DNA from 2 places in the Oceanobacillus sp. FSL K6-0127 genome. Region 2 is predicted to be linked to the other one. Evidence: a T-box and tRNA genes for the amino acid it is inferred to sense, from the RefSeq annotation. Region 2 holds a T-box; the other holds one or more tRNA genes.
The links. The T-box of region 2 lies ahead of ileS (isoleucine--tRNA ligase). A T-box ahead of a tRNA ligase gene usually reads a tRNA of that ligase, here a tRNA-Ile.
Positions count from the first base shown of each region.

Region 1: it encodes a tRNA-Ile, which carries the amino acid that the T-box ahead of ileS (isoleucine--tRNA ligase) is inferred to sense. The anticodon was not compared.

Region 1 is NZ_CP150287.1:2,708,347-2,723,732, reverse strand. Features, by position in the region: gene MHH64_RS13475 (ROK family glucokinase) at 1-470, opposite strand, end outside; gene MHH64_RS13470 (YqgQ family protein) at 474-680, opposite strand; gene MHH64_RS13465 (hypothetical protein) at 882-1,745, shown strand; gene MHH64_RS13460 (rhomboid family intramembrane serine protease) at 1,774-3,321, opposite strand; gene MHH64_RS13455 (hypothetical protein) at 3,486-3,785, opposite strand; gene MHH64_RS13450 (5-formyltetrahydrofolate cyclo-ligase) at 3,820-4,389, opposite strand; gene rpmG (50S ribosomal protein L33) at 4,460-4,609, opposite strand; gene MHH64_RS13440 (hypothetical protein) at 4,787-5,023, shown strand; gene MHH64_RS13435 (hypothetical protein) at 5,045-5,668, shown strand; gene phoU (phosphate signaling complex protein PhoU) at 5,714-6,367, opposite strand; gene MHH64_RS13425 (penicillin-binding protein 2) at 6,520-8,646, opposite strand; gene MHH64_RS13420 (MFS transporter) at 8,802-10,073, opposite strand; gene sodA (superoxide dismutase SodA) at 10,169-10,780, opposite strand; tRNA gene MHH64_RS13410 (tRNA-Phe) at 10,969-11,041, opposite strand; tRNA gene MHH64_RS13405 (tRNA-Ser) at 11,084-11,176, opposite strand; tRNA gene MHH64_RS13400 (tRNA-Ile) at 11,186-11,262, opposite strand; tRNA gene MHH64_RS13395 (tRNA-His) at 11,281-11,356, opposite strand; tRNA gene MHH64_RS13390 (tRNA-Met) at 11,378-11,454, opposite strand; tRNA gene MHH64_RS13385 (tRNA-Asn) at 11,458-11,532, opposite strand; gene MHH64_RS13380 (Na/Pi cotransporter family protein) at 11,845-13,470, opposite strand; gene MHH64_RS13375 (NfeD family protein) at 13,695-14,324, opposite strand; gene MHH64_RS13370 (hypothetical protein) at 14,398-14,724, shown strand; gene MHH64_RS13365 (hypothetical protein) at 15,099-15,386, opposite strand, start outside.
Region 2 is NZ_CP150287.1:3,140,705-3,156,090, forward strand. Features, by position in the region: gene MHH64_RS15590 (carbamoyl phosphate synthase small subunit) at 1-372, opposite strand, end outside; gene MHH64_RS15595 (dihydroorotase) at 365-1,648, opposite strand; gene MHH64_RS15600 (aspartate carbamoyltransferase catalytic subunit) at 1,605-2,531, opposite strand; gene pyrR (bifunctional pyr operon transcriptional regulator/uracil phosphoribosyltransferase PyrR) at 2,765-3,307, opposite strand; gene MHH64_RS15610 (RluA family pseudouridine synthase) at 3,567-4,478, opposite strand; gene lspA (signal peptidase II) at 4,475-4,945, opposite strand; gene ileS (isoleucine--tRNA ligase) at 5,089-7,845, opposite strand; T-box leader at 7,914-8,133, opposite strand; gene MHH64_RS15625 (DivIVA domain-containing protein) at 8,191-8,694, opposite strand; gene MHH64_RS15630 (YlmH/Sll1252 family protein) at 8,804-9,580, opposite strand; gene MHH64_RS15635 (YggT family protein) at 9,643-9,909, opposite strand; gene MHH64_RS15640 (cell division protein SepF) at 9,916-10,347, opposite strand; gene MHH64_RS15645 (YggS family pyridoxal phosphate-dependent enzyme) at 10,376-11,047, opposite strand; gene pgeF (peptidoglycan editing factor PgeF) at 11,075-11,884, opposite strand; gene MHH64_RS15655 (YlmC/YmxH family sporulation protein) at 12,047-12,310, opposite strand; gene sigG (RNA polymerase sporulation sigma factor SigG) at 12,676-13,458, opposite strand; gene sigE (RNA polymerase sporulation sigma factor SigE) at 13,582-14,301, opposite strand; gene spoIIGA (sigma-E processing peptidase SpoIIGA) at 14,315-15,235, opposite strand.

The DNA.
Region 1 (15,386 bases), 430 kb from region 2:
TTTATTCCATTAAGTATGGAGCCATTAACAATAATACCTCCACCTACTCCGGTTCCAAGTGTCAAAGCAACCAAATTCTTTGCTTGATTACCTGCACCTGTCCAGTTCTCTCCTAGGACAGCAATATTAGCATCATTGGCAACAAACACAGGTAAGCTTGATTTTTCTTTTAATTGATCTGCTAAAGGGAAATCCTTCCATCCGATATTCACCGCTTCAGATACTATCCCTGAATCCATATCAATAAATCCTGGAGCTCCAACCCCTACACCTAAAAAAGAACTTATACTTAGATGTAATATGCTCAATTTACGCTCAATAGAAGCCCAAATCTCATCGACTATTGTAATACCGGCATTTAATTTATTTGTTGGTACCTCCCATTTTTCTAGAATTTCACCCTGTTGATTGATGATACCAATTTTTACAGATGTTCCCCCAATATCTATCCCCAATAGTAATTTTTCCATAACTTACTCGCCCCTTTTGTCCATAATGAGCCGTTTTTCTTTTTTTAATACCATTTTTGCATTTTGATATTCCGAGATTTGCACAAATTTCATCTGATACAATTCATCCAATTCCATCTCCATTAATTCCAGATCGCCTAAACGATCACCAGTATAGATGAACGAACCATAACGTTTCAATAATTGTTGTATATCATAAACATTTTTCATTAGAACCACCATTTCTCATTATACCAAAGAATTGAGAATTGAGGAATCATAAATCCATATAATGTAATTTATGATTTCCTGCGAATCAATTATTTAAATAACGGACTGTGCTAACTAAGATAATCAGGAAACTTAAACATAAATCCTCTCCATTGCTCATATTTTTTATAGACAAGTCATGAATAAAAGGAATGACAGATGATGAGAAAGTGGAAAATAATGCTGATATTTTTTACAATCCTAACTATTGGAGGTTTATTCATACTGAGAGCAAACACAGTTCCTACAATAAGTTTTTTTCCGTTAGATGAGAAAAGTTTTATAGATGAGGCAAATACTTCGTTAACATTAGAGTCTGTAACGGGATCAGACTCATATAACATTGGATGGAGTATAAATTCATCAAGCGATAAGAGTATGTATCTCAGACAAGATGTTTCACTGCTATTTGATAATGGTATTCTTCGTGGTGTACGTAGTAAGTGGGTTCAAAACACAGACCAAATTCATATGGATGAAACTGTTGCGAGTGAGGACTCCAGTCATTTTCAAAGTATTTCCTTCCACCATGGCGAAAATCACTATGGTGGAGAAGACATTAAAAGTGTACAAGCAATGACATATGATGAATTATATGTTATTGACTCTCCCACAACACCTATTAAAGCTTTTAAACAACCTGTTACACCGTTTGAATCCGAATGGAAAGAATTGCTTGACCGTTCTTCCAAGCAGCAATTACTTTTTCAATGGCATTTATTGATCCAGTATTTTCAAATCAACCCAGAAAATTATCGAGCAATTCCGTTGGTGGATTTATATAAATACAACAATAAACCACTCCCAAATATGTCACAACAAGAAACAGACGTATTAATTGGAAGGCTTTGGGAGGGGATATATAAAAATTATGTTATTCCGGCTTCTGAGTCATCAGAAAATCAACTTGAAAGCTACATACCTTTAATTTTAATCGATAAACAAAATACACATTTATACGTTCTTTTCGAATTAAATGGTGGACGTGAGCAACTAATTCAACGCATCCCTGAAATAAAGAATTAATAAAATAAAAGCGCCTTAATTGGCGCTTTTATTCAGGTGATTCTCCTGTGATTTTTTTATAAACCTCTGCAAATGATTCTTCATCCGGATTCAATTCATAGGCTTTCGTTATCATTTCTTTTGCTTCTTCTATTTGACCGTTACTGTCGTACAATAATGCCAGATTATAATACGCTTCAGGCAGCACTGGCTCATGTAATATACTCTGCTCTAAGTCCTCGACCGCTAAATTTAGCTCATTCAATTCAATATATGCATAGGAACGTTGAAATAAAATTGGACCCTGCATATCACCCTCAAGGTCTAGTGCTTCCGTTGCCACTTCTACAACTTCTTCAAATTGATTATCCAATAATAATTGCTCTATTTGCATTAAATAATTTGATTGATTATTCATATTACTATTCAATCCAAAGATGACAAGCCCTGTTATAAGCATAACATAAGCAATAAATCCAATTAATTGGGTTCGTACATTTTTCTTGTTAGGTAGGTGCATCATCGCTGATGCAAGAAATCCTGCTAGTAGTCCACCAATATGTGCTCCCATGTCAATCTGCTCAACGGAAAATCCTAGAACAATATTAATGAGAAGTATAATTAGTATATTGCTCCCCATCGTCTGAAAGAAAATCCGCTTATAAATAATACCAAAAAACAGCAATGCACCAAACAATCCAAAAATTGCTCCTGATGCTCCAGCAGACACGTTTGTTGTAAATGCAAAGCTTGCTAAGCCACCACCAATTCCAGCTAGGAAATAAATAAAAAGAAATCGGGTTCTCCCAAAAATCCGTTCCGTTGCTGTTCCTAAATAATAGATTGCGAGCATGTTCATTAATAGATGAAGGTAACCAATATGAAGAAACATCGAGCTTGCAATTCGCCACCATTCCCCTTCAATTATACTCGGGTTATATTTTGCACCCATTTCGATAAGAGTATTAATCGAAGTGCTGCCTCCATTCAACTCAAGCAAAATAAACAAAACAAGATTAATTGCAATTAATAAATATGTAAAATATGGCTTACCAAATGAGAAAACCTTTTCAACTTCCTTATGTTTGTTCTCAAGTACTTCTGTTAAATACCTCTTTTTATTTTGAATATCCTGCTCTTGTTGCTCTTCGTCAACATTTTCTGGAATTGTCCTGAGCTGTACATCTAAATCAGTCTGAAGTCTGTCGAATTCTTCAATAGAACCTTCATTATCTAAATAATATACTTTCATTTTTATTGGATTCTTCTCTTTTAGCTGCATCGGTTTCTTTAAGCTTTCCCAGTCATCTACTGGTGCGTGTGAGGATATGTAAACATTGTATAATTCTATATGTTTACCTGCTAATAATTTTTTCATTGCCTTTGCTTTCTGGAACACAATTGCAATATCTCGTTTCAAATGATTCTTCCAATCAAAGCCCTTCTGTATAAGACGTATTACGTTAGATCTTTTATTTACATATTTTTCGAGCCATATCTCATTCGTATTATGGTCGATATGCAGAATATCAAATTGCTGATTGGCTACTAGTTCGTATGCCATATGATAAAGCTTATATTGATCATCAAGATACATATAGTCACCTTCCTCTTCATTATCATAGCAGAACAACAGCCGTTTTCACAGAACGATGCATAAAAGCCAATTACAGCAGTTAGATAAGCTATATCTAAACTGTATTGGTGGTTCTTAGAAAACTTGGCGTTCGTCAAACTTTTAGGAGCATGCCCTAGTTGCACTTATGCAAGAAGGAAAGTTTTTATACTTTCTTTCTTGCCAATAAAAAAGAAGCTGCAATTACGCTGCCTCTTTTCATACATCACACCTCTGAAACCGAAAACATATTCTGTAACATTTTCGATCGTAGACTTGGGATCTTCATAGACAATACTACCGCTTTTTTCCTGATGAACCCAATGTTCAATAAAGCATCTAATATTTTGTACCTCGATCGATAGAAAAACATAGTTGATATCAACAGCAGAACTAAGACTATTCCTGTTCGCAATGAACCCACCTTCCTTCCAAATGGTATTCATAGTTTTTTTCCGAACAAGTAATATTATACGTTGATCAAGATTCTTGCGTATGTATGATTTTATTAGCTGTAATAACATATTGGACTGGAAGATCATGCTTTTCCTTTGGAATATGATCGACTAGCTGTTCATCGCTACATAAAGAAACCGTTTTTTGATTAAAATCGACTAAAAATCGATCATAATAACCTCCACCAAAACCGATTCGGTAACCGTGCTTATCGAATAATATTCCTGGAACAATTAGAAGGTCAATATCTTTTTTTGCAACGAATCGCTTTCTATCTGGAATTGGTTCAAGCAAATCGAAGTATACGGATTCAAGCTGATTAAAGGTATTAATTGCATAAAAATGCAGCTGTTTATCAACGGGAATACATTTTGGTACAACTATTCTTTTGTTTTGTTTCCAGCCAGCTTCGATAATTGAACCGGTTGCCCATTCAAAATCCTGAGCTATTGTCATCCCGATTGTATTTGCATTTTTCCATAGTTCTGATGAAAGCAATCTTTCCTTTAATTGGTCTTCAATTTTTTTTTTTTCATGCATTGCTATTTTTTTTAAACGATCGATTGCTTCCTTTCTTAACTTAGTTTTGTCCAAAGATTTCCCTCCTTCACATATAAAAAACTCTTATCATATATATGATAAGAGTTTTTTCATTTAATTTCATTTATTTTGTTTCACGGTGCAAAGTGTGTTTTTTAAGACGTGGTGAATATTTCATAAGCTCAATACGTTCAGGGTTCGTACGTTTGTTCTTTGTAGAAATATAGTTACGATCTCCTGTTTCAGTACAAGCTAAAGTAATGTTTACGCGCATGATCTTCCCTCCAAACTTTAACAACTTGCTTTTTTATCATACATATTATTACGTACAGACTTTAATTATAATAGCAGAGTTTTTTAAACTTAGCAAGAATGTAACTAAAAAAATTATGGTTTTCTCATGTGATAAACTATGATATAACTATTAATGTATGCAAAAGGAGGGAATGCCATGTTAGTTGCAATAATTTCCATTATAATTGTTGCAGTTGTTCTATTTGTTTTATCCTACTTCATGCGTGACAAATTCGAAGAGCTGGAAACACAGCTTGAACAACTTTCGATTACGTCGATGCAGGATACATATCAAATGAAGAAACAAATAAAGATCTTAGAAGAAGAGCTTATGCCTGCAGATTTAACCCAGGATGTACATTCAAATGATGAAAAAAACAGTGTATCAAATTAACAAGTATAGAAGGAGAAAATTATGAAACATACTGTACGTGCTTTTTCAGTTGGATTATTGACGAGCGCTGTTATCCTTTTCATCATTTTTTATTTTGTCGAAGACTCTGTAAAAAGTGTGGAGGAAATCGATGTTGAGGAAATGATTGAACACGTGGAAAGTGAAGGATATGCCGTCCTTGATCAACAAGAATATATTTCATATAGCGTTCAGAAAAAACAAGAAGCAGAAAATGCAGAAACAGAAAAATCCGATTCACCTAAAAACGACACGAAGGATAAGTCCTCGAAAGAAACAAAAGCTGAATCAAAACAAGAATCACAAGATAAATCAAAGAAAGAAACGTCTGATGAATCTGATGACTCAAACGAAGATTCAGATGATGAAATCAAAAAAGAAGATAATAAAGAAAATGTAGAGAAAGAACCTGAAAATAACGTTGTTCAGTACACGTTAACAATTAGCCCAGGAATGGCTTCCTCTGATATTAGTGCACTTCTAGCTGAACAAAATATTGTTGACAATGCTTCAGAATTTAACAGTTATTTGGACGAGCATGAGTATAGTCTTCACGTCCAGATTGGAACATTTGAAGTATCGAATGATATGAGTTTTTACGAAATTGCAGAACGAATTGCACGATAAATAAAAATGCTGGCAGCAGGAAGTGATTCCCGTTGCCAGCATTTTTTAATTTAAGTTATAGTTTTCGCCTTTAACCAAATAAAGTATATTTTCTCCTATATTCGTAATATGATCAGCAAATCGCTCTAAATACCTTGCACAGAATGCAACTTGCATAACGTATTGAATTCTATCAGGATTTACTGCCGTTTCTCCTAATAATTCACTAACAATTGTTTTATACAAGTGATCAACCTCATCGTCCATCACCGCTAACTTTCTTGCAACTGTAATATCTTCATATTTGTAAGCTTGTATAGCAGTGTACATCATATCTTTTGTCATGTTATACATTTTTCTTATATCATTCGGAATGATCGATGCATTTTCTCCTAAATGAATCGTGGCAGTTGCAATGTTTTTAGCATTATCAGCCATTCGTTCAATATCCGTTAAAATTTTTAACGCTGTAATTACCCTTCTTAAATCGGTCGCTACTGGTTGTTGCTTTGCAATCAATAAAATCGTTTTATCGTTCATTTCAAGTTCTTTGCGATCGATTTTTTTGTCATTGGCAATTACCTGCCTCGCAAGCTCTATATCCTGACTGTATAACGCATCAACCGCATCATCTAAAGCTTGGCCTGCTGCGTTGGCCAGTTTAATAATGTCTTCATTCAATGCGTTAAGTTCACTTTGAAACTGTTCACGAGTTGTCATCCATATCCCCCATTTTTTATATTGCATTCTGCACGAATAGTGGAATGTCGTAGTCTTATTATATAGCAATAGTATTAAGATAATGTTAACCTTTTGTAATTTATATTATAAAAAAGCCTAAAATCTCACGTTATGAAATTTTAGGCAAATATTTATTCTTGTTCCTCTTCTTCTGTCTCTTCTTGTTCAGAATCCTCATCACTAGCTCTATCACGTTCTTCTTTTAGGTCAAAGTAAGTTTCCAGTATTTGTTTACCAATTTGTTGTGGTATATTGTGATTATTCTCTGTTCCAGTAAATGGTGTAAGAATTGCAAATGCGATTTCAGGCTCGTCGAACGGTGCATAACCAATTAATGCCAAATTTCGTGTGTCAGCAAGTTTTTGTCCATCTCTATATACAGCCGTTTCAGCAGTACCAGTTTTCCCTGCTGGATTGTATGGGGAATTACCAAAATTACTATACGCTGTTCCGTTAGGTGTCTGAAATACCTGACGGAAGCCATCTTGAACACGTTGAATATTATCATCACTCATTTGAATTCGATTTAGCACTTCTGTATTCACCGAACTGTATAATGGGCCTAATTCATCCTGGGAAGCGATTGGATCATGAACCTCTTTCAGAAAATGTGGCCGTACACGATAGCCATCGTTTGCAATCGTTGCTGTATATTGTGCTAATTGCATGGTTGTATAAGTATCGAACTGGCCTATCGCATTATACATCAACTGACCCGGCGTAACAATATTCCCTTCTAAACCGGTCGATTCATGTGGAAAATCAATGCCTGTGCTTGAGCCTAATCCAAATTGTCTATAGTAGTTACGCATTTCCTGAAAGCCCTGTCGCCAGTTATCATTAAGTGAAGGTGGAGCATTTTCCGGATACGGGTAACGGTTTTCTCCCATCATTTTTAATGCAATATACCCCATATACACGTTTGAGGACTTCTGTAATGCCGTTATATCATTAACCGTTCCGAGTCCGGTTGACCACGATCTCAGAGCTGGTGTCGCCGCAATCTTAATCGGACTATCATAAAAGCTCTGCCCTGGTGTAATTACTCCGGATTGTAAACCAGCCAACACAGTTGCTCCCTTAACAACCGACCCTGGTTCATGTGCATCTGACAAGGTTTTAAATGCAGCATCTTCGTATTCACCATTTTTCCGATCATAGTGAATTCCTGAAACAGCTAGAAGATCGCCTGTCTGAGGATCTATCACTACTGCAAGAGCATCTTCCAAATAACGATTCGTATGTGGATACTTTGTGATCGCTGTCTGCAATTCTTTTTGGACGATTTTGTCCACTTCTTCTTGGAACTCCATATCAATGGTTAGAACAAGGTCTTTTCCGCGTTCACCTTCAACAATTGTTTCCGAGCCAATAAGCGTTCCGTTTTTTGTCGTCGTGTATTGAATTTGTTCCTTCCTGCCGCGTAATAGATCCTCATATTGTTGTTCTAAACCACTTCTACCAACTCGATCATTTCTGCTGTAGCCTTTACTTAAATAATTTGCTTCTTCTTCAGCTGGTATTCCTTGCTCTTGTGTCGTTATGCTACCAAGCAGACTCGTTAATGAAGAACCATATGGATATTTTCGATTCCAGTCTGTTGTAGCATTTATTCCTGGTAGTTTATCTAAATTCTCTGCAATTCTTGCATATTCCTCTGCAGTTACATTTTCATTTTTTACAATCTGAGGTGTTAAAGAATAAGCCTTATCCAATTCCTTCTTAATTGCTATTACTTCTAGCTCTTGTTTTGAAAAATCCTGGATTTCATCCTCGGTTATTCGTTCGAGTGTAGCTTGATATACTTCTGCATTAGACATGTCTTCTTTTTCTTCAGCTGAAAGTCGTTCATCTACCTCCTCTTTATTTAACAAATACCAGTATTCTTTACGATTTCTTTCGGTAATCCCTTTAAGCGTCTTTTCATCATCCATCTTAATGTATTCCGCTAACGTCTCTGCAAGCTCTAGACGATCTTCTGCTTGTACTCCTTTTGGCGGTGTGTACGTTATCGAATATAATGCTTCATTATCAACGATAACATCACCATTTCGATCATATATTTTACCCCTGGGTACAGGGATTTTAGTTGTATCCAAGTTCGTCCGTTCGATTTCCTGCTGGAAGTCCTCCCCATTTAAAATCTGAACAACTCCTAGTTGCAGAATCAATACGGAAAACAATAAAAACACAACAAAAAACAACATATTAATCCGAAAGGGCAGCTGTGCTCTCTTCTTTTTTTTCTTCTTACTCATTTATTTTCCCCCAGTGAAAATAATAATTTTCTCATTAGTAAATTTGGCGATTTTAAGCCTTTAGGTAAATGTCCTGGTTGATCAAATAAGAAATTTTTAAGAAATTTTTATGCTATCTTATCTGATCAACAACCTTATCACTAATTTTACCATATTTAACGATTTTTTTCGTCTGTAATTTGCTCTTTTAATAAAATCTCTTTCTTTATTGGGCTACCTAAATAAATCTTACGTACTGCAAAGTAAATCATAAAATGACCTGCACCGAAAATCGCAAGTAAAACGGGAATAACCTCCTCCGCCCGAAAGAAATATACGCCTGCAAGAAAAACGATTATTGATAGAACTCGTCCACTATTTAGAAACAATTCACGAACAACCATATATTCTACACGCATTTCTCCAGCTTTCCAAGCCTTACCGATTACATCAAAGGTAAGTGATACATAAGGTACATTTATTACCGGGTACGCTATTCCAATTACAATTGCATAAATCATGAGTAAGAGATAGTTTATCTCGATAATGATAATAAAGAGGGAAAAGTAAAGAAGTATTGCTCCAACGAGTATCGCCTTTTTGCGCATGGAAGGTTTAATAAATTTCGTAGCAATTAAATAAAAAACTGCAGATAGACCCGATAGAAACATGTTAAATGTTCCAAGCGCGAATTCACTTTTTGTTACTAAGAAAACCCAGATTGAAATAACAAAAGCAAAAATTCCTTCTCTTAACCCCTGAAAAAAATGTGCATGAAGAATTCTGTTCCAATTTTTATTACGATGCCTTTCCCCTAAAATTCGCTTAAAGCGAAAAACTCCTTCTGCACCTCGGCGTTTCAATAGAAAACTAATTCCAACGGCACAGGCAAATAAAGCGAAGGAAATCCCAAATATAACCGTATAACCAATATTATTGGTCATTTTAGCGATAATTGCCCCAGCTAAAAGCGGACCTGTCATTCCACCTAAAGACTGCAAAATTCCAAGAAATCCATTGAAAAAATCTCTCGTATCAGGTTCTGTTATTTCGAAGGTTAATACATTATAAGCTAGCCAATAAAAACCATAACCAATTCCCAATAAGCTACCGAGTAAGAAGTTATATTTTGAAGCTTGATCACCAATAAGAAGAACACTTAAGAAAAATACGCATAGAAAAATAACGCCCAATCTCAATACAATAATCCGATCTACCTTTTTTGCGAGCTTTCCTGCAAGTATAAAAGTAATTGGCTGAAATAGACAAATCGCTAAATTATAATTAGCAATTGTAATGTAGTCCCCTGATTGTTTCCATAAGTATATATTTACAAACGTATTGGATAGAAAAATTCCCAGTGAATAGAGGCCACCAATGAGCAGTAAAATCAATAAGTCACGATTGCTTTCCATTTTATTTTGAAAAAACAGGATCACTTTTTGCATAGTCGATTACTCCTTTTGCGTCTCTCTTAGTGTGAACGAAGGAGTAACAGATATACCAAAAAAACACGCGGAATTAACCGCGTGTTTTTCTTCATTTATTTTGCTTCGTTATAGTTTTTTGCCACTTCATCCCAGTTAACAACATTCCAGAATGCTGAAATGTAATCTGGACGTCTGTTTTGGTAGTTTAGATAGTATGCATGCTCCCAAACGTCTAAGCCCAATAATGGTGTTTTTCCTTCCATTAATGGAGAATCTTGGTTTGGAGTGCTTGTGATTTCTAATTCACCATTATTTAATACGAGCCATGCCCAGCCTGAACCAAAACGTCCTGCTGCAGCTGCTGCAAATTGTTCTTTAAATGCATCTAGCCCACCAAATTTAGCGTTGATTTTATCTGCAAGCTCGCCAGTTGGCTCGCCCCCGCCATTTGATGAAAGAAGCTTCCAGAACAAGCTATGGTTAGCATGTCCTCCACCATTATTACGTACTGCAGTGCGAATGTTCTCAGGAACTGCATTTAAATCACTAATAAGTGCTTCAACTGATTTTCCTTGAAGATCTGTTTGTCCTTCTAGTGCTTCATTTAATTTGGTAACATACGTGTTGTGGTGCTTCGTATGATGAATATTCATTGTCTCTTTGTCAATAGTTGGTTCCAATGCATCATATGCATAAGGTAACTCAGGTAGTTCAAATTTTGCCATAATTTTTTCCTCCTTAAATGAATCCAAGTTATTAAGGTTTGTCGAACCTTTAATTAAAAGGTTATCAGAGCTTTGCTATTCATGCAAATTTTTTGCCTTATAAAATACAAGAATCTTATCATTTTTTGGTAGATTAAATTATTTAATTTATGCAAAAGAAAAAACAAGCATATTGCTTGTTTGGAAAGTGGCTCGGGACGGAATCGAACCGCCGACACACGGATTTTCAGTCCGTTGCTCTACCGACTGAGCTACCGAGCCGTTATGTAATTATAAAATCTAGTCTGCTTATAAAATACTAAATGGAGGAGGTAGAGGGATTCGAACCCCCGCGCGGTTTGACCCGCCTGTCGGTTTTCAAGACCGATCCCTTCAGCCGGACTTGGGTATACCTCCGTATTTTTTTGGTGGACCCTGCAGGACTCGAACCTGCGACCGATCGGTTATGAGCCGATAGCTCTAACCAACTGAGCTAAGGGTCCTGGAATTTTGTTAAATAATGGGGCGACCGGTGGGGATTGAACCCACGTATGCCGGAGCCACAATCCGGTGCGTTAACCACTTCGCCACGACCGCCATTATGCAATTAATTATGTATGGTAGCGGCGGAGGGGATCGAACCCACGACCTCACGGGTATGAACCGTACGCTCTCGCCAGCTGAGCTACGCCGCCACTTGGCTCCACAGGTAGGATTCGAACCTACGACCGATCGGTTAACAGCCGATAGCTCTACCACTGAGCTACTGTGGAATAGTTAGAAAACATGTCTGAAATTTTTATTTCTATTTGTAATTTTAACTTTTTAGTAATTATTACTTCTTATAGGTTATTAGCGACAAAATATAATTTACCATGTTTTAGATTTGCTGTCAATACTTTTTTGCACAACCCAAAACTTTATAATCAAACGCAAAATTTTTATGTACTTGTCTTTTCTGCGACTGCGAGATTTATAATATCACGTTCTAAAATTTATTTCAACACATAAATGGATAAATTGTTTTTTTTTGTAGAAAATTTTAATTTTATATAATAAAAAAAGGAGGTCTCCCCCCTTTTTCTTTACTCACCTAAAACTTCTTCGGCAATATTAACTGCATGATCACCAATTCGTTCCAAGTTACTGATAATATCTACAAAAACGATACCAGCTGACCCACTGCATAATCCTTCATTCATACGAATGATATGCTTTTTGCGGAATTGGCGCTCCATTTTGTCGATTTTATCTTCTTTTTGGATAACTTCTAATGCCGCTTCCCGATCCATTTTATCAAGTGATTCTACTGCTTGCTTAACCGTTAAGAGTGTTAAATCAAACATCGTATTTAAATCTTCCAGTGCTTGCTCTGTTAAGTTAACTTTATTCGATATTTTATAATCAATTAACTCAATAATATTCTCATAATGATCGCCAATTCTTTCAATATCACGAACTGAATTCATTAATGAAGTGTGCTTTACACTTTCCGCATCAGATAATGATCCAGCTGCAATATTAACGAGATAATCCGTTATTTTACGGTCTAAGTTATTTAGTGCGCCTTCAACCTGCATCGCCATTTCCGAATGTTTTTGGTTTTGTGTGGTAACGTACAGATTCGTTTCCTCTAAGCCTTGATGTGCATATTCACCCATCCGAATAATTTCTGCTTTTGCTTGATCCAATGCTAGTGTTGATGACTGTTGAATAAAAATAGGATCTAGGTGTTTTGGATTATATTCGATAATTGTATCCTCACCTGGAATAATTTTTGTTACAATCCATGCTAAGGCACCAATAAACCAAACTTGAATCAACGTATTAATAATATTAAAACTACCATGTGCAAAGGCGATAGTCATTTCAGGATTTAAATTTAAGCTCGCCTGTAAATAGCCGACATAACTTGTAAATAATCCTAGGAATATAAGGAAAATGATTGTTCCTACAAGATTAAAAATAACATGTGTTAATGCAGCTCTCTTTGCTGTAATACTTGTACCTATTGCTGCCAAGATCGCTGTAATGGTAGTACCAATATTATCTCCAAATAAAACTGGAATGGCTGCTTCTAATGCTATCGCACCCTCTGAGAATAATCCTTGAAGGATACCAATTGTTGCGCTTGAACTCTGTACAATTAATGTAAATACTGTACCAATTACTACTCCTAGTACTGGGCTTGCAGCCATACTTACTGTTAATTCATGAAATGCCTCAAGAGAACGTAATGGGGACATTCCACTACTCATTAATTCTAAACCGAAAAATAATGCTCCGAAACCAAAGATAGTTTGTCCGACCGCGGTAACCTTTTGATTTTTAAAGAAGAATAAAATTAATGCACCTATTGCAAGAATTGGTAAAGCATATTCGCCAATGTCAAGCCCGATAACAAACGCGGTTATTGTCGTACCGATATTAGCACCCATGATGACTCCAATTGCTTGTCTTAGCGTCATAAATCCAGCATTAACTAATCCAACCGTGAGTACAGTTGTTCCCGAGCTACTCTGAATCAAACATGTTACGATAATCCCTGCTAAAACGCCTAGAAATGGGTTGGTGGTAAACCGGTCTAATATATTGCGCAGACGGTCGCCTGCTGACTTTTGAAGCCCGTCTCCCATAAATTTTATACCGAGTAAGAATATTCCTAAACCACCAATAAACTCGAATAATAACGTTTGTAAATCGATATCCACTATTGCTTTCATCCCTTCATTCTATGTTGAATCTTGTCGCTTGCGCCTCTCCCATTATTAATGATTTGTTAACCATTTGTAAAGGTTTAAGTTGAATAATTTACATTAAATTTACATAATGATTTTTCTTCTATTTAGTAACTACCCTTAACATAGGTTTTTCATTCTTTTTTTCTCAAAAAAAAGACAATTTCCTAGTACTAGGAAATTGTCTTTTAGAACATCTATGATATTTTTTCAACTAATATTTTTGTCCCATCTACTTGTGTAACCTTAACTTTACTATTCTTCGGAATCCATTGTCCGTCAGATACCGCACTATAATCTTTTTTGTTTATTTTTACAGTTCCAACAGGTCTCAGGTCGTTTAACGTAATTCCTTCTTTACCAACTAACTGCTCATATTCCATATTCATAGAGTTATAGCCCGCTTCTTTTGTTAACTGGTCTTTCAAAGCAAGCTTTGTCCACATCTCTCTCCGTTTAAATACTTTTAAGAAGAAGAAGGAAGCACCAGTGCCTACTAATACCCCTAAAACGGCGTATAATCCCGAAGTAAGATTATCTGCAGCCAAAGCAACAGACGTTAGCATACTTGCAAGACCAATAGTTGCAAGTGTTCCATCATTCAGTAGCTTGCCATCAATTATGATAAGTAATAATCCTACAAAATATATAATAAGCATAAGAATAAAAGAACTACTTCCAACGTAAGCTGCAAAGTATACGGTAATAAATCCAATACCTAGCAGTCCAAAAAAACCTCGCATATTAACTAAAACTTCACCAATTAGAAAAAGTGTAGCTAAAAATGTTATAACAAATCCTATCCATTGGAGATCAAAGATATCCATTTTTTATTTCCCCCTCTCTAATTTAATCATACGTATGGAATTGTAAATGGTTTCACCCAAAAGGAGAATTTTTATGTATACACTAAAAAGGCTTATACTCTATACACTCATTATATTGCTGATTATAAGTATTTTTCAAGACTTAATGGTTAGCAACAGCAGGAATGTTGAACATGACGCTGAACAAATAAAGATTTCCTCCAGTAATGAATATACAATTGCACATGTAAAAGTTCTACCTGGAGATACCATTTTTTCAATTGTTGAATCGCTGAATGAAGATAGCATTTCAATGTTTCATTCAGAGGATATAATCAAGCATTTTAAAGAATTAAACCCAACAACAGACCCACACAAACTAAAACCTGATACATTTTACTACTTTCCCTTATACCAATGAATCATTATATGAAGTCCTGTTAAACCATGACCGTTATCAAAAACTAAAACGTCGCTCTAACCATTCCGAGTGAGCGGAGGGCGGTTATTAATCGAAAAAAACAATTTTATTCGTGCAATATAAAAGCTGACGAAACATTCCTTATCCTGCGGGAACAGCACATGTCTGAAATCTCACCGGCTCTTCTCTCGGTGAGGCTGAATCCGTGCATTGAGGCGTGCATCCGAAGCGAACCGGACGGCAATAGTTGCTCATACAAAGCAATTAGGTTAGTTCGCAGTTAAAAGGATTATTTATTGGTAGTAATGTTAATTTCCGTAAATAAGAATCAAGGTAATAAAAAGAGGCTGAAGAAATCAGCCTCATACGTTTTGTTAAAAGAATGGTAATATAAAAAGTGTGATTAAAATGGATATTGCTCCAGCTGCAATTGCTATATTTCCTAGTGTATCTGCGCCACGACTTCTGGATACAAAACCGAAGATTATTCCAGCGACTCCAAGAACCACTGGCCACATAAAGAAGGATATTACAGAAAGTGCTATACCAATCCATCCGTAAACAGTTGTTGCACCTTCATGACTACGGTCATCAGATTGCAGTTCGTAATCATCTGCTGTAAATTCGGCAGCAAATTCCTCATTCCTTATACTATCTGACTC
Region 2 (15,386 bases):
ATGCTTTCGAATTATTTTGGTCAGCTTTCTTGTATCCACCCCGGCGATTCCCGGAATGCCATGCGCTTTAAGAAATTGGTCTAAGTTCTCCTCCTGCCTAAAGTTAGACGGTGCATCACACACCTCTCTCACAATTAATCCGTTAATAAAAGGAGTGACTGTTTCAAAATCATCCCTGTTAATTCCGTAGTTTCCGACAATTGGATAGGTCATTGTTACAATTTGACCACAATAAGATGGATCCGTTATTACTTCTTGGTAGCCAGTCATTCCAGTGTTGAATACAACTTCTCCGTTTGATTCACAATCACTTCCAAACGCTTCACCAATAAATATCGTTCCGTCTTCAAGAACCAATTGTCTTTTACGCATGAACTGCCTCCTTATACACTACTTTTCCTTCTACCATGGTTACGACTGGGGTACCTTTAACACGCCAGCCGTCGAATGGCGTATTCTTTCCCTTCGAATAGAACGTGTCTTTATCGATAACATTTTCTTTTTCAAGGTCAACTACTGTAATATCTGCAACCTTTCCAACCTCAAGCGATCCATACGGAAGGTTAAAAACGTCTGCTGGCTTTGCCGTCATCCATTTAACTAGCTGCAGAAGTGAAATCTTCCCTGTCTCTACTAAATGTGTATATAGAAGCGGGAATGCCGTTTCAAGTCCTACGATTCCAAATGGAGCTTTGATAAACCCTTTTGCTTTTTCTTCGGCTGCATGTGGTGCATGATCTGTTGCGATAAAGTCAATCGTCCCATCAAGCAATCCATCGATTAGTGCTTGCTGATCTTCTTTCGCACGCAGTGGGGGATTCATTTTGAAATTCGTATCTGCTTCGCGAATGTCTTCTTCATTTAATAGTAGGTGATGTGGTGTGACTTCCGCAGTAACATGGATACCTGCTCGCTTTGCGTCACGGATTACACGTACAGATTCCTTTGTACTTACATGACAAACGTGATAATGACAATTCGCAGCTTCTGCAAGCAGTACGTCTCTTGCAATTTGTACCGATTCACTTAAAGAAGGTATTCCTGGTAGGTTTAACCGTTCACTAACCTCTCCATCATGAGTGACACCACCATACACAATTGAATTATCCTCACAGTGAGCGACAATTGCTGCGCCACATGCTGCAGCTTCCTTCATGGCGGAAAGCATTTGGTCAGCCGTTTGAATGCCTACTCCATCATCGGTAAAAGCAAATGCGCCTAGTTCCTGTAATTCCTTAATATTTGTTCGTTCTTCCCCTTTTAGTCCCTTTGTTATCGCTGCATAAGGGAGAACGCGAACTTTCGCATCCGTGTTAATTTTTCCCCATAGTGCTTCCAATGCTTCTTTACTGTCTGGCACCGGATTTGTATTTGGCATAGCACATACTGTCGTATAACCTCCACGTGCTGCAGCTTCTGTCCCTGTCAAAATTGTTTCCTTATGCTCTCCACCTGGTTCACGTAAATGAATATGGACATCAATAAATCCTGGCAAAACAAGCTTTCCTTGTAAATCAATTATCTCGTCTGCTTCTTCAGAAATAATAGGTGCAATTTCTTTTATTTGTTTTCCTTCGATTAAAATTTCACATAATTCGAATTCATTAGTAGCTGCTAACTTTTTGGCGTTTTTCAATAAAGTTTTCATTCATAATCCCCCATTCATTTAATACGTGTGACATAATTGCCATTCTTACATAGACACCATTTTCCATTTGTTTAAAAATTCGTGAGCGCCTGCATTCTACTAAATCGGTATCAATTTCTACTCCACGATTAATCGGCGCTGGATGAAGAATAATTGCCTCCTCCTTCATCTTCTTTTCTCTTTCTTTTGTTAATCCATAAAGATCCAAGTAATTGTTTGTTTCATTTTTTTGCACATGTCGCTCATGTTGAATTCGGAGAAGCATCACAACATCGCATATCTCTACTGCTTCATCAATTGAAATATAAGGAAATTCAAGCTCTGGGTCCTCAAATCCGGGAGCAGCACATAAGTATACTTCTACACCCAATCTAGCAAGTGCTTTTGCATTGGAGTGAGCAACTCGACTATGTTTGATGTCCCCGACGATTACAATCTTCAATCCTTCGATCCGTCCATATTCCTGATAAATCGTCAAGAGGTCGAGCATGCATTGTGTTGGATGCTCTGCCTTACCAGCCCCTGCATTAATCATTGGTATGGAAATCTTTCCTTCTAGCGCCTCATACCAATTATCATCTGGATGGCGCACAACTAAAAGGTTCGCTCCGATTGCTTCAAATGTCTTTGCTGTATCATAAAGCGACTCTCCTTTTCGTACGCTTGATGTGTCCTCATGAAAATCAAGTGCTTCAAATCCCATTTTTCGTTGCGCTACGATAAAACTCATTTTTGTTCTCGTGCTAGGTTCAAAAAAGAGATTGGCTGTAAACAATTGCCGAGTCAAATCCTTCATCTTCTGGTTTCGGTAGCTCTCTGCTCTTTGTATCATGGAATAAATATCCTTTTCTGTTAGCTGATCAACCGATATAAAATGTCTCATCATATCCTCTCCTTTTAAGTGAGCGTTTTAGGATTTCGGGTCGAACTTGAATGCTTTATGGATGTGATTACGGGTCTCCAGTTACCTACAGTGGTTCCCATTTGAATAGTTACAAGAGCAATAAAAAAACCTCTTTGCAAAAAGGCTGCAAAGAGGTAGACGTGTAGTGTATACACGCATTTCTTAACACAACCTTTCAAATCTCTCTGGATTTGCTTAAAAGTTGTAACTATTTATTTTTCATAGATCGAAACATGTTCTGCTTCATCCGTTTCATCAAGTTGAACGACTATAATCTCTTTATCAGAGGTTGGAATATTCTTACCAACATAATCTGCGCGAATGGGCAACTCTCGGTGACCCCGATCGACAAGTACACCAAGCTGGATTCTTGACGGTCTGCCAATATCCATTACGGCATCCATTGCAGCGCGAACTGTGCGTCCTGTATAGAGGACATCATCAATCAAAATAACATTTTTTCCTGTTAACTCTACATCAATCGTTGCAGATTTAATTTCTGGTTCATTATCTGTTGTCGCTTTTTCCAAATCATCACGATAAAGTGTAATATCAAGTTCACCAAGTGGAACGTCGATCGCTTCTATTTGCTTAATCTTATCGTGAACTCGTTTAGCAAGTGGAACTCCTCTTGTTTTTATACCTACAAGCACTATATCTTCGCCGCCTTTATTCTTCTCCAATATTTCATGGGACATTCTGGTCAATGCCCTATTGATGGCAGCTGTATCTAATATCTCTGTTTTTTTATTCAATCACTTGCACCCCGTTTCTTAGAAAACTTGGCATTCGCAAAGCATTTAGGCGAATGTCTTAGTTGCACTTATACAGGTAGGAAAGTTTTATACTTTCTTATCTGCATAAAAAATAAAAACCCTCTTCTCCTGTAGGAAAAAAGGGTTTTGAACATACGATACCTAACGAACAAACCGTTCCTTTTTAGCCTCACAGGACTATTATTTAAAGGTCACCTTTATTAATCTTCATTCATTATTACAAACTAATTATCATCTGTCAATACATATTCTTTATTTTTCCCAGGACTTCTTGAAAGACTTTTGGAGCTTCCACTTCAAACTCCATCCATTCATTTGTTCGTGGATGCGTAAAGCCTAATGTCTTCGCATGAAGAGCTTGACCATCTGCATCTAGTGTTTTACGTTGGCCATATTTCGGATCACCAACAAGCGGAAAACCGATATACCTCATGTGTACTCTGATTTGATGCGTACGTCCTGTTTCAAGCTGACATTCTACATGGGTATAGTCAGGAAAATGCTTGATAACTTTAAAATGCGTCACTGCAGGTTTACCACTATCAACAATTCCCATTTTTTGTCGGTCTTTTGGATCTCTGCCTATTGGTGCATCAATGATACCGGATTCGTGACCGATCTCTCCATGGACAATCGCTTCATATTTACGTTTTACTTCCTTCGTTGCTAGCTGTTCTGATAACTTCATGTGTGTGTGGTCATTTTTCGCTACGACAAGCAGGCCACTCGTATCCTTATCAATACGATGAACAATTCCCGGTCTTTCTACACTGTTGATTCCGGATAAATCCTTACAATGGTGCAAGAGTGCATTTACTAATGTACCAGTCTGATGTCCTGCAGAAGGGTGAACAACCATTCCTTTTGGTTTATTAATTACTATTAAATCAGAATCCTCATAAATAATCTCTAATGGAATATCCTCGCCTTGAATATTCAGCTCTTCAACTTCTGGAATAGACCATGTTAACACTTCGCCTGTTTGACATTTATAATTTGCCTTTACTTCCGCTTCATTTACGAATACATGCCCTTTACTAATCCATCCCTGAATCTGCGAGCGAGATCGCTCTGGGTTAATGGCAGCAAGCAGCTTATCGACTCTTGTTTTATTTTGTTCCTCTGTTACTTCATGTTGAAATTGTGTCATTTTTTGGCCTTTCCTTTCTTTCGTTCATCCATAATCGTTGCAATAATGACGATAATAACACCGATAGTTAAAGCAGAATCGGCAACATTAAAAATAGGGAAATTATAATTAAAAATATAGAAATCAGCAAAATCAACTACTTCCTGATGGAATAAACGATCAATAAAGTTACCGATTGCGCCACCAAGAACGAAGCTAAGGCCAATTGCTAGTAATGTATCGTTTTTGGCAAACTTTTGCATGTAATAGATAATGCCGATTACAACGACCGCTGTTACAATATAGAAAAACAGCATTTGACCTTGTAAGATTCCCCAGGCTGCTCCTGAATTTCGATGTGATGTAATATAAAAGAAGTTTTCGATTACCGTTATCCGCTCACCAAGTTCCATCGTGCTTACAATTATCCATTTTGTTAGTTGATCGATTCCGATAATAAAGAGCGCGATGACATAATACCAGATCATCTTTTATCCCCCGCTTCATCCGTATTCACAAGAAGTTAAAAACCTCTATCAAGTCTTTTTTTATAGTATACTTTATTCTTCACTTTTTCAATAATAATAGCCCCCTTATTTCAAGAGGGCTATTATGAATTACACGCTTTTCATTATTCGGTATAATGCTCTTTTACTACTGCTGCACACCGCGAGCATAGTTCCGGATGGTCATGGTCCTCGCCAACTGTTTCTGAAGCAACCCAACAACGTTCACATTTTTCCCCAGGGTGCTTTTCAACAGCTACATCAACAAACTTGTATTCTTTTGCAGATGCATTGCTTTCGCTTAAAACAGCTTCAGATACGATTAAGAATTGATGTAAATGTTCCATATTTGTTAAGACTTCTTTTGTTTCCTCATCTTTTGGAACAATTGTAATTTTTGCTTCTAATGATTTACCGATAACTTTATCATTTCGTGCTTCTTCTAATGCTTTCAGTACATCATCACGAACATTCATAAAATGATTCCACTTCGGAGCTAATGCGTCCATTCCAGCAATTTCTCTTGGTTCTGGAATATCTGTCAATTGTACACTCTCTGCTTCTGCCCCTGGGATATATTCCCACACTTCATCTGTTGTATGTGGAATGATTGGTGTGAGTAGCTTAACCAATGTTGTCAATACTTCATAATAGCCAGTTTGAATACTACGACGACGTTTATTGTCAGCTGCCTCGATATAGAGAACGTCTTTTGCAAAGTCTAGATAGAACGAGCTTAGATCAACTGCACAGAAATTATGAATTTGGTGGAAAATTGGTGCATACTCATACTTCTCATAGCTTTCACGCACATCAGATAGCAATTTCTGTAAGCGATGCAGCATGTAACGATCCACTTCTTCCAATTCATGTTCAGCTACTGCATCTGTTGCTGGATTAAAATCAGCAAGGTTCGCAAGCAGGAAGCGGAATGTATTACGGATTTTACGATATGCTTCTGAAGTTTGTTTCAAAATATCGTTCGAAATACGTACATCGGATTGATAATCAACAGAAGCAACCCATAAACGTAAAATATCAGAGCCAAGCTGTTTTTGCACTTTGGATGGCACGATGACATTTCCAAGTGATTTACTCATTTTTCTTCCGTTACCATCAAGTACAAACCCATGACTGATAATCGTTTTATAAGGTGCTTTCCCTGTAACTGCTACTGCTGTTGATAATGAGGAGTTAAACCAACCACGATATTGGTCACTTCCTTCAAGATAAATATCTGCTGGTCTACGATGATCATCACGGTTCATTAATACTCCTTCATGAGAGGAGCCGGAATCAAACCAAACATCCATAATATCTGTTTCCTTCGTGAATTGACCATTCGGGCTATACTCTGATGTAAATCCTTCTGGCAGCAAGTCCTTCGCTTCACGCTCAAACCATACGTTTGATCCGTGTTCTTTAAACAATTCAGAAACATGATTAACCGTTTCGTCTGTAATAATCGGTGTACCGTCTTCACCATAAAACACAGGAATTGGAACACCCCATGCTCGTTGTCTTGAGATACACCAGTCTTCACGGTCACGCACCATATTGTAAAGTCTCGTTTCACCCCAGTTTGGATACCAGTTTACTTCCTTAATTTCAGAAAGAATATCTTGACGGAAGTCTTTAATAGATGCAAACCATTGAGCTGTTGCACGGAAAATTGTCGGCTTTTTCGTACGCCAATCATGTGGATAGGAATGTGTAATAAAGCTCATTTTTAATAGTGAACCTGTTTCTTCCAGTTTTTCGGTAACCACTTTATTGGCAGCATCGTAGAATAAACCCTCAAAACCAGGAGCTTCTTCCGTAAATACTCCTTTATCATCAACTGGACAAAATGCTTCAATGCCATATTTTTTTGACACATAGAAGTCATCCTCCCCATGTCCTGGAGCGGTATGAACACAACCAGTTCCAGCATCAGTCGTTACATGTTCACCAAGCATTACGAGCGAGTCACGATTATAGAAAGGATGTTTTGCTACAACACGATCTGCTTCTTGACCTTTAAATGATTTTACGACCTTTACATTTTCCCAGCCTAGTTCTTCAGCAACATCTTCCAGTAAAGCGTGTGCAAGTACATACTTTTCACCGTTTGCTTCTACTACGTTGTACTCTAGATCGGGATGCAAACTAATTCCCAGGTTAGCTGGAATGGTCCATGGTGTTGTCGTCCAAATGATGAATTTCTCTCCACCATCGAATAAGTCTTTTCCATCACGAACTTCAAACGCCACATAAATAGAAGCTGAACGCTTATCCTGATACTCAATTTCTGCCTCTGCTAATGCCGATTCAGAAGAAGGAGACCAATAAACCGGTTTTAAGCCTTTGTAGATATAGCCTTTTTTTGCCATTTCCCCAAATACTTTAATTTGTGCAGCTTCATAGTCTTTCGTCAGTGTAATATATGGATTATCCCAGTCACCACGTACACCAAGCTGTTTAAATTGTGTGCGTTGACTATCCACTTGTCCGAGTGCATATTCTGCACATAGCTGTCTAAATTCAGCTACACTCATTTCTTTTCGTTTGACTTTCTTGTTCTTCGTTAAAGCTGTTTCAATTGGCAGTCCATGTGTATCCCATCCTGGAATATATGGGGCATGGTAACCCGTCATGGATTTATAGCGGGTAATAAAGTCTTTCAAAATTTTATTCAATGCATGCCCGATATGAAGATCTCCATTTGCATACGGTGGTCCGTCATGTAAAACAAATAACGGTCTTTCTTTTGTACGTTCAAGACTCTTTTCGTATAGATTTGCTTCTTCCCATTGTTCTTGACGTTTTGGCTCTTTATTTGGTAAATTTCCTCGCATAGGAAATTCTGTTTTCGGCATTAATAATGTTTCTTTATAATCCATTTATGCTTCCTCCTTAAGTTATTTAATGGCGCTTGCGCTTTTGAATACAAAAAAGCCTTCTTCATCCCAAAAGGGACGAGAAGACTCGCGGTACCACCCTTATAAATTCAAAATTGATATTTTAAATTCACTCGACATCCGTAACGGGGATAAGCCGTCCATCACTACTAAATTTCACAATGGATACTCAAGAGTGATTTTCTAAAAGAGTGCTGTACCAGGCTCACACCATCTCCTAGCTCGCTTTTCAGCAACGTCCTTTTATACTTTCTCTTTCAACGTATTGTTATTATAATTGACATATCTTGTATGAATTATATGTAATATTTTTAAGAACGTCAAGAACTATGATTCATTTTCAATCAACTCGAGTTCTTCGCCTAACTCTGTTTTAAATAATTCTTCCCAATCGTCCGTACCAAGCATATCTAATTGAGCCTGTACAAGCATGCGTAATCTTGTGCGGAAAACTTTAGCCTGCTTCTTCAATTCTTCGACATCCATTGAAATACGACGCGATTTACTTAACGCTTCATTAATGATACGGTCAGCATTTTTTTCTGCCTCTTTTATAATAAGCCTGGATTCCTTTGTTGCATTTCCTTTTACTTCTTCTGCTGTTTCTTGTGCAACAAGAATGGACTTATTTAGGGTTTCTTCAATATTTGTAAAATGACCGAGTCTTTCATTCAGCTGGTTCACTTTCTCATCCAGCTCTTTCTTTTCTCGAATGACCATTTCATAATCCTTAATCACTTGATCCAAGAACTCATTTACTTCATCTTCATCATAACCACGGATTTTTCTCGTAAATTCTTTATTATGAATATCTAATGGTGTTAATGGCACAGTGGCCACCTCCTCAAGGTATAAATATATTAACGTAAAATCGAATGTTCTCAAAGTTGTATTTAAATCAATTCGACAAAAAAACAGGAAATCCTGCAAGAACTATAAATTATTTTAAAGATGCAATACTAATTTTCCATTTATCCTTTTTCGTCATCCCATTTATAGCAGTTAATTTGCTTCGGCCTTTTCCACGCAATGAAATCATATCGCCCTCTTGCAGTTGAAATTTAGTATCGTCAACAACCTTATGATTCACTTTCACCTGCAATTTTTCAATAAATGCTGAAGCATCTTTTCTTGAAATATGATAAATTTCCTTGATAACAGCATCAAGTCTTAAAGAAGAAACTGTTTTGTCTGCTTCTACCCATCTTTCTTGTTTTTCTTTCAAAAGAGTAAGCGGCTGCTCGCCAAATGTAACCGTCGCTTTTTTTATTGCATTCAGATTTGCTGTAACATATGGACTTACTTCATCTGCCAGTACAATTTGAATGAGGCCGTCTGCCGCATAAATATCTCCTAGCTTCGTACGCTTTATCCCCATTGATAAAAATGCGCCCATTACATCCCGATGTTCAATGGTTATAAATTTATCTGGATAGGTTGTCTGCAATAAGGTCAGCTGAAAAGATTCTTCTGCTATTTCCTCATAAAAAGGAGCAATTACCATTCGTTTTCGTTCCGTATTTAATCCTCCGCCATGCTTATCAAGTTTTAATTCAGGATTATTCAAACCGACAAGCATTTCGACTAACTGTTGTTCGCGTGGATCGAGAAAGTCTGTCAGCTTTGGCTGGAATGTCTGCTCAACGCGTTCCTTCCACGACAATACTTGATCAATAAAAGGCTGTTCTTCTTTTCTAAAATGCTGGTAAATATCCATCCTGTTACTTCCTTTAACATTTTGTTCGTCAAAATCTTTTTAGCATAATAACGCTATACGTTCTAAAATAAAAACATTTGGAAAAACTGAAGCAGTCCTGCTCGAGCTAAATGAAGAACAAGGATCCCAACAATTGGCGAAATATCGATCATACCAATTGGTGGGATAAATTTACGAAATTGCTCTAGGTAAGGCTCACAAATTTTGGTCAACATTTGACCAAAGGATGATTCCCTTGCTCCTGGGAACCATGACATGAAAATATACACAATGAGTGCATATCCATAGAATACAAATGCATAATGTAATATTGTATATAATTCAACCATCCACTACTACCATCCTTTTTCAAATTCATCTTGTTGGGCAAATGCTTCGGATATTGTTCCTGAAACTTCAACATTGTCCGGGGTGCATAAAAATGTTTCAGAGCCTAGCTTCTGAATATCACCATTAACAGCGTATACCGTGCCACTTAGAAAATCAACAATACGTTTTGCTTGTTGATGATCAACGCGTTGTAAATTAATGACAACGGCACGTCTGTTTACAATGTTATCTGCAATTTCCTGCGCTTCGTTATAGGTTCTTGGCTCACATAATACCACTTTTGATGTAGATTGCTGCATACTAGTTAAGCTTACAACCTTTTGTGTTTGTTGCTTCATACTTTCTTTACTCTCTGGGGTAATCTCTTCCTGTTGATATTCGTACTCATACTCGTCATCCATGGTGAAATAATTTTTAATCTTATTCTTAATACTCATTCTCTCACCTCTTTACTTAAGTTTGCGATCATTCACCAACTAATTGGGAGCCAATGCGGATATGGGTTGCACCCTCTTCAATCGCAACTTCATAATCATTGCTCATCCCCATCGAAAGAAATTCACATGGTGCATGATGCAATTTCTTTGCTTTGATACGGTCTCTTAATAATGCTAAATCCCGAAATACTTTCCGAATCTCCTCTTTGTCTTCAATATGGGGTGCCATTGTCATTAATCCAACTACATGAACTTTTTCGTATTTCTCGATTTCCTCAATAAAAGGAATTACCTCTTCTACGCTCAAGCCATGTTTGGAAGCTTCTCCACTGACATTTACTTGTATAAAGCAATCGACAGGTGCTGATGCTCGTTTATTAATTTCTTTTGCAAGTGAAGCCCTGTCTAAAGCATGGAGCATATCAATTTTGTCAATAATGTCTTTTACTTTTCGTGACTGCAAGGTTCCAATAAAATGCCATGTTACTTTATCAGCAATGTGATGATACTTTTCTAAAAAACCTTCATTTCGATTTTCGCCAAGATTTTTAACTCCTGCTTCAACTGCTTCCTCGGTTCGTTCTATTGTAGCATATTTCGTAACCCCAATAACGTTTATTTCGGAAGGTTTGCGCCCACTATTTTTACATGCTTGTCCTATTTTCTCTTGAATGACTGCCAAATTTGCTGCGACTTCCATAATACGTATAACTCCTCCATCATGTAATCACCCTTGAAATCCAATAAACCCTAACATTCTTCCAGTCTTACCATGGTCTCTCCGATGAGAGAAAAATAATTCATCATCACGATAAGTGCAATAATTTGTTACCTCTATATTATGACGTAATACCCCAGATTGTAAAAGGATATCTATATTTAATTGCTTTAAATCTAATAAAAATCGATTTTTGCCGAGTGAACGTACCGCATTTTCCCTCTCCCCTGCTCGAATCGATTGAATCACCCGCTCATCTACTTCATAATTCTGCTGTGAAATACAAGGACCAATCGCTACGAATAGGTTTTCCGGTTTCACACCAACTTTTGCAAAAGCTTCCACCATCTTCTCAGCAATTCGGTTAACAGATCCCTTCCAGCCAGCGTGGGCAATTCCAATATATTCCTTTATCGGATCGAAGAAAAATAAGGGTACACAATCTGCAAAGAAAGCTGTACATAATACTCCTTTTTGGTTGGTTAAGAGCCCATCCGTGCCTTTAATGGAGCTTGTATAAGAAGTTGAACCTTTCCCCTTATCTTGATCCGTAACATGTGCAATCTCCGTTCGATGTATTTGTTCCCCTGACACCCAGTTTTGCAGTGAAAAGTTCAGCTTATCTGCTAATCGTTCACGGTTACTTATAACATGCTTCTGTTCATCAGCAACATGGAACCCAAAATTCAATGTATGATAGGGGTACTCGCATACACCACCGTTTCTAGTAGTAAAGCCCACGACAAGTCCAGGGTGTTCTGTTTGCCACTTTTCTATGTTGAGATATGCGTTATCTTTCTCTTTAAAGACTTCATTCATTATAATCCTCCTGATTAGAAAACTTGGCATTCACCAATCCTCTTGGCTAATGCTACAGTGCACTTCTGCAGTAAAGAAATTTTTATATTTTCTTTACTGCAAAAATAGACTTGTCTTATTTTATCATATTTTGGCTTTCAACTAAGCTTTTTCATGCAATCTCTATTTTACCGTACCATATAAACTTGGTCCCTGGACATCATTGACAAGAATCACATCGGAACCAATTCGAACAATATGATCCCAGGAAATCAATAATTCGTCCGCCTTTCTTAACATTCCACTCTTTTTGTCCTTCGTTTCCACGACAATTGCAATAATTTTCCCTGTATTACCGTCAATTTCTAAATCTGTAATATGGCCAAACCTTCTACCATCATCAATTATTATAATTTCTTTCAACTGTAATTCTGATAATTTAATCATTGTCCTCACCTGCCTTATTAGTTGTCAAAATAGTCCGTTGAAAATGACACTTCGAGAGCAGTAGACCATCGATTAAGTACCGACACGTACTGTGTCCAATATCGAAGTCAAAACAACAAGCGAGAAGATCGTTGGCTTGCTTTTACACTCATTGCAGAAGAAAATCGCTTTTACTGTCCGCAAGAACGTCCGCTCAATGCATCGACGCCTTATACTGCTCGGTCCTTTTCGTCCTCCTCTTTTTGAACACGTACTTATTAAACTATATGCGAACACATCAATTTATTTCATCTTTACACAGAAAAAATCAGGAAAGACAGGTGAAAAACCTGTCCTTCCTGATTTTGCATGATTTATTTAAATCTTTATTCAAACATTTGCTTATTCATTTGACTGATTGCAGCTTTCTCTAAACGAGATACTTGTGCTTGTGAGATGCCAATTTCATCAGCAACTTCCATTTGCGTTTTCCCTTGAAAGAATCGTTTATTCAATATCATTTTTTCACGTTCATTTAATTGGTGCATCCCTTCTTTTAATGAAATTTTATCAACCCAGGTTGAATCCTTGTCTTTATCATCACTAATCTGATCGACAACAAATATTGGATCACCACCATCATTGTAGATTGGTTCGAATAATGATACAGGATCTTGAATCGCATCAAGAGCAAACACAATATCGGAATGTGGAATTCCCATTTCAGCGGCAATTTCTGCAGGAGTAGGCTCTTTTGATGTCTTACTAATTAATTTTTCTCTCACCTGCAGTGCTTTGTATGCAATATCACGTAAGGACCTAGATACTCGGATTGGATTATTATCCCTGAGGTATCGTCTTATTTCTCCAATAATCATCGGAACAGCATACGTGGAGAATCTTACGTTATGTGATAAATCAAAATTATCGATTGATTTCATTAGTCCAATACAGCCAACTTGAAATAAATCATCTACATATTCTCCCCGATTATTGAATCGCTGTATCACACTTAATACAAGCCTTAAATTCCCATTAACAAGTTCTTCTCGAGCAGAAATATCTCCTTCCTGCTGCATTCTTACAAATAGCTTTTTCATTTCTTCATTTTTAAGTACAGGTAGTTTGGATGTATCAACACCACATATCTCAACTTTATGTCTAGTCATTTAAGTCAACCCTCCCAGTCGGTGATGCTGTTCAAGGACAGTATCTCCCCGGCAGAGGGTTTTTATGCACGTACAGATTTTAGAAAGACTGTAAAATGTTGATGAAAACCTTATAAAATATGGCTACACCATTTTATTAAATTCTTTTTTCAATCTGCGAATAATCTTTTTTTCTAAACGTGAAATATAGGATTGAGAAATTCCAAGCATATCCGCAACATCCTTCTGGGTCTTTTCCTCTTGACCAATTAATCCAAAACGCAGCTCCATGATTTGTTTTTCACGGGCATTTAATTTTGATAATGCACTTTTCAACAAAGTTTTATCCACATTTGATTCGAGGTTTTTTGTAATTATATCTTCATCCGTACCGAGAACATCGGACAATAGAAGCTCATTCCCATCCCAATCGATATTTAATGGTTCATCAAATGAGACTTCCGATTTAAGTTTATTATTTCTACGCAAGTACATAAGAATCTCGTTTTCAATACATCTTGATGCATAGGTTGCTAACTTAATTTTCTTTTCTGGATTGAATGTATTTACCGCTTTTATTAAGCCAATTGTACCTATGCTAATTAAGTCCTCAATATTGATACCTGTATTTTCAAATTTACGTGCAATATAGACGACAAGGCGAAGGTTACGCTCAATCAGCATCGCTCTCGCTGCCTTGTCGCCTTTCGGTAATAGGATTAATAATTCTTGTTCTTCCTGTTTCGAAAGGGGAGGAGGCAATGCTTCACTTCCACCAATATAGTAGACTTCTGATGACTTTAATCCTAATTTAATTAATAATTTGTACCAGCGCAATTTCAGTTTGATTTTCCATAGAGCCATACTCTCCACTCCCTTATGCTGTTTGTATAGTAGCTAATTTAATGATTTGCGGATGCAATAAACAATGATAGCTTCGATCCCTAACTAATACGCCAAACTGAATACCGATTAGTAAATTGCTTGTTGTAAGCTTCTGACTCCCATAATGTATTTCAATATGATCTGGCCTAATCGCTAAGAGGAAACCACTTTTTCCTTCAACACCTTGATACGGAATCATTTGTACTTTGTGCTGCCATTTTTCTGGAACTTGATCAAGTGCTAAATGATGATGCACTTCCTCTAATTGCTTCCATTCTTCTTCAGAAAACCACTGCTTCAAAAATATTTCATCACAAATAACTACTGCCCTTTTCGTTAGTGGATCAACTAGCTGATTACCGCTATCAATAAACCCTTTGGTCATAAATGAATTGTTATTCATTTGAATGGTCACTTCGCATAATTGGTCATAACGAATTTTCTCACTTGCATGCTCGTCCATACGGTGCTTTGTAAAATACCATACGATTGGGAATCCGATTAAGATAAACAGCCAGCTAACTGGATCACCATATCCTTTATTAAATGTTAAAATTCCATTGCCTGTAATTGACACAGGGTTTGCAAGCATAAAGTATATCCCTGTCAATCCACCTCCAATTGCAAATGATGTAAAGTAAAATAATAATAATAATTTCATCATGCGATAAAAACCTGCATATCCGAAGGTACATAAGATAATAAAGAATGAATAAATTAATTTACCCAGTACCCCATTTATAAAGGAGTCTGGAAAAAATAGCGTAATGGGTACAATTAATGAAGCGATAAATGCCCCAAAAATGATTCGTATTTTCCCTACTGCATCCCTTGCTAAAGCTTTTGTAAGCATTAACAGCATTAAATCCAGAAAAAAATTCAATGCCCAGACGGCATCAAGATAAATGGTCAATTTCTCTCTTCCTTCCCGGCAAATCATTTTCGGAATATTTATTTTCAGGAGGTATTTTCATAGATAATCGAAACCCCAGATTTGAGGAATTACTAACGAGTATAGTAGAGTGCGGAAGCAAAGTCTGTCACTTCTTGTGTGCGTATAAAAG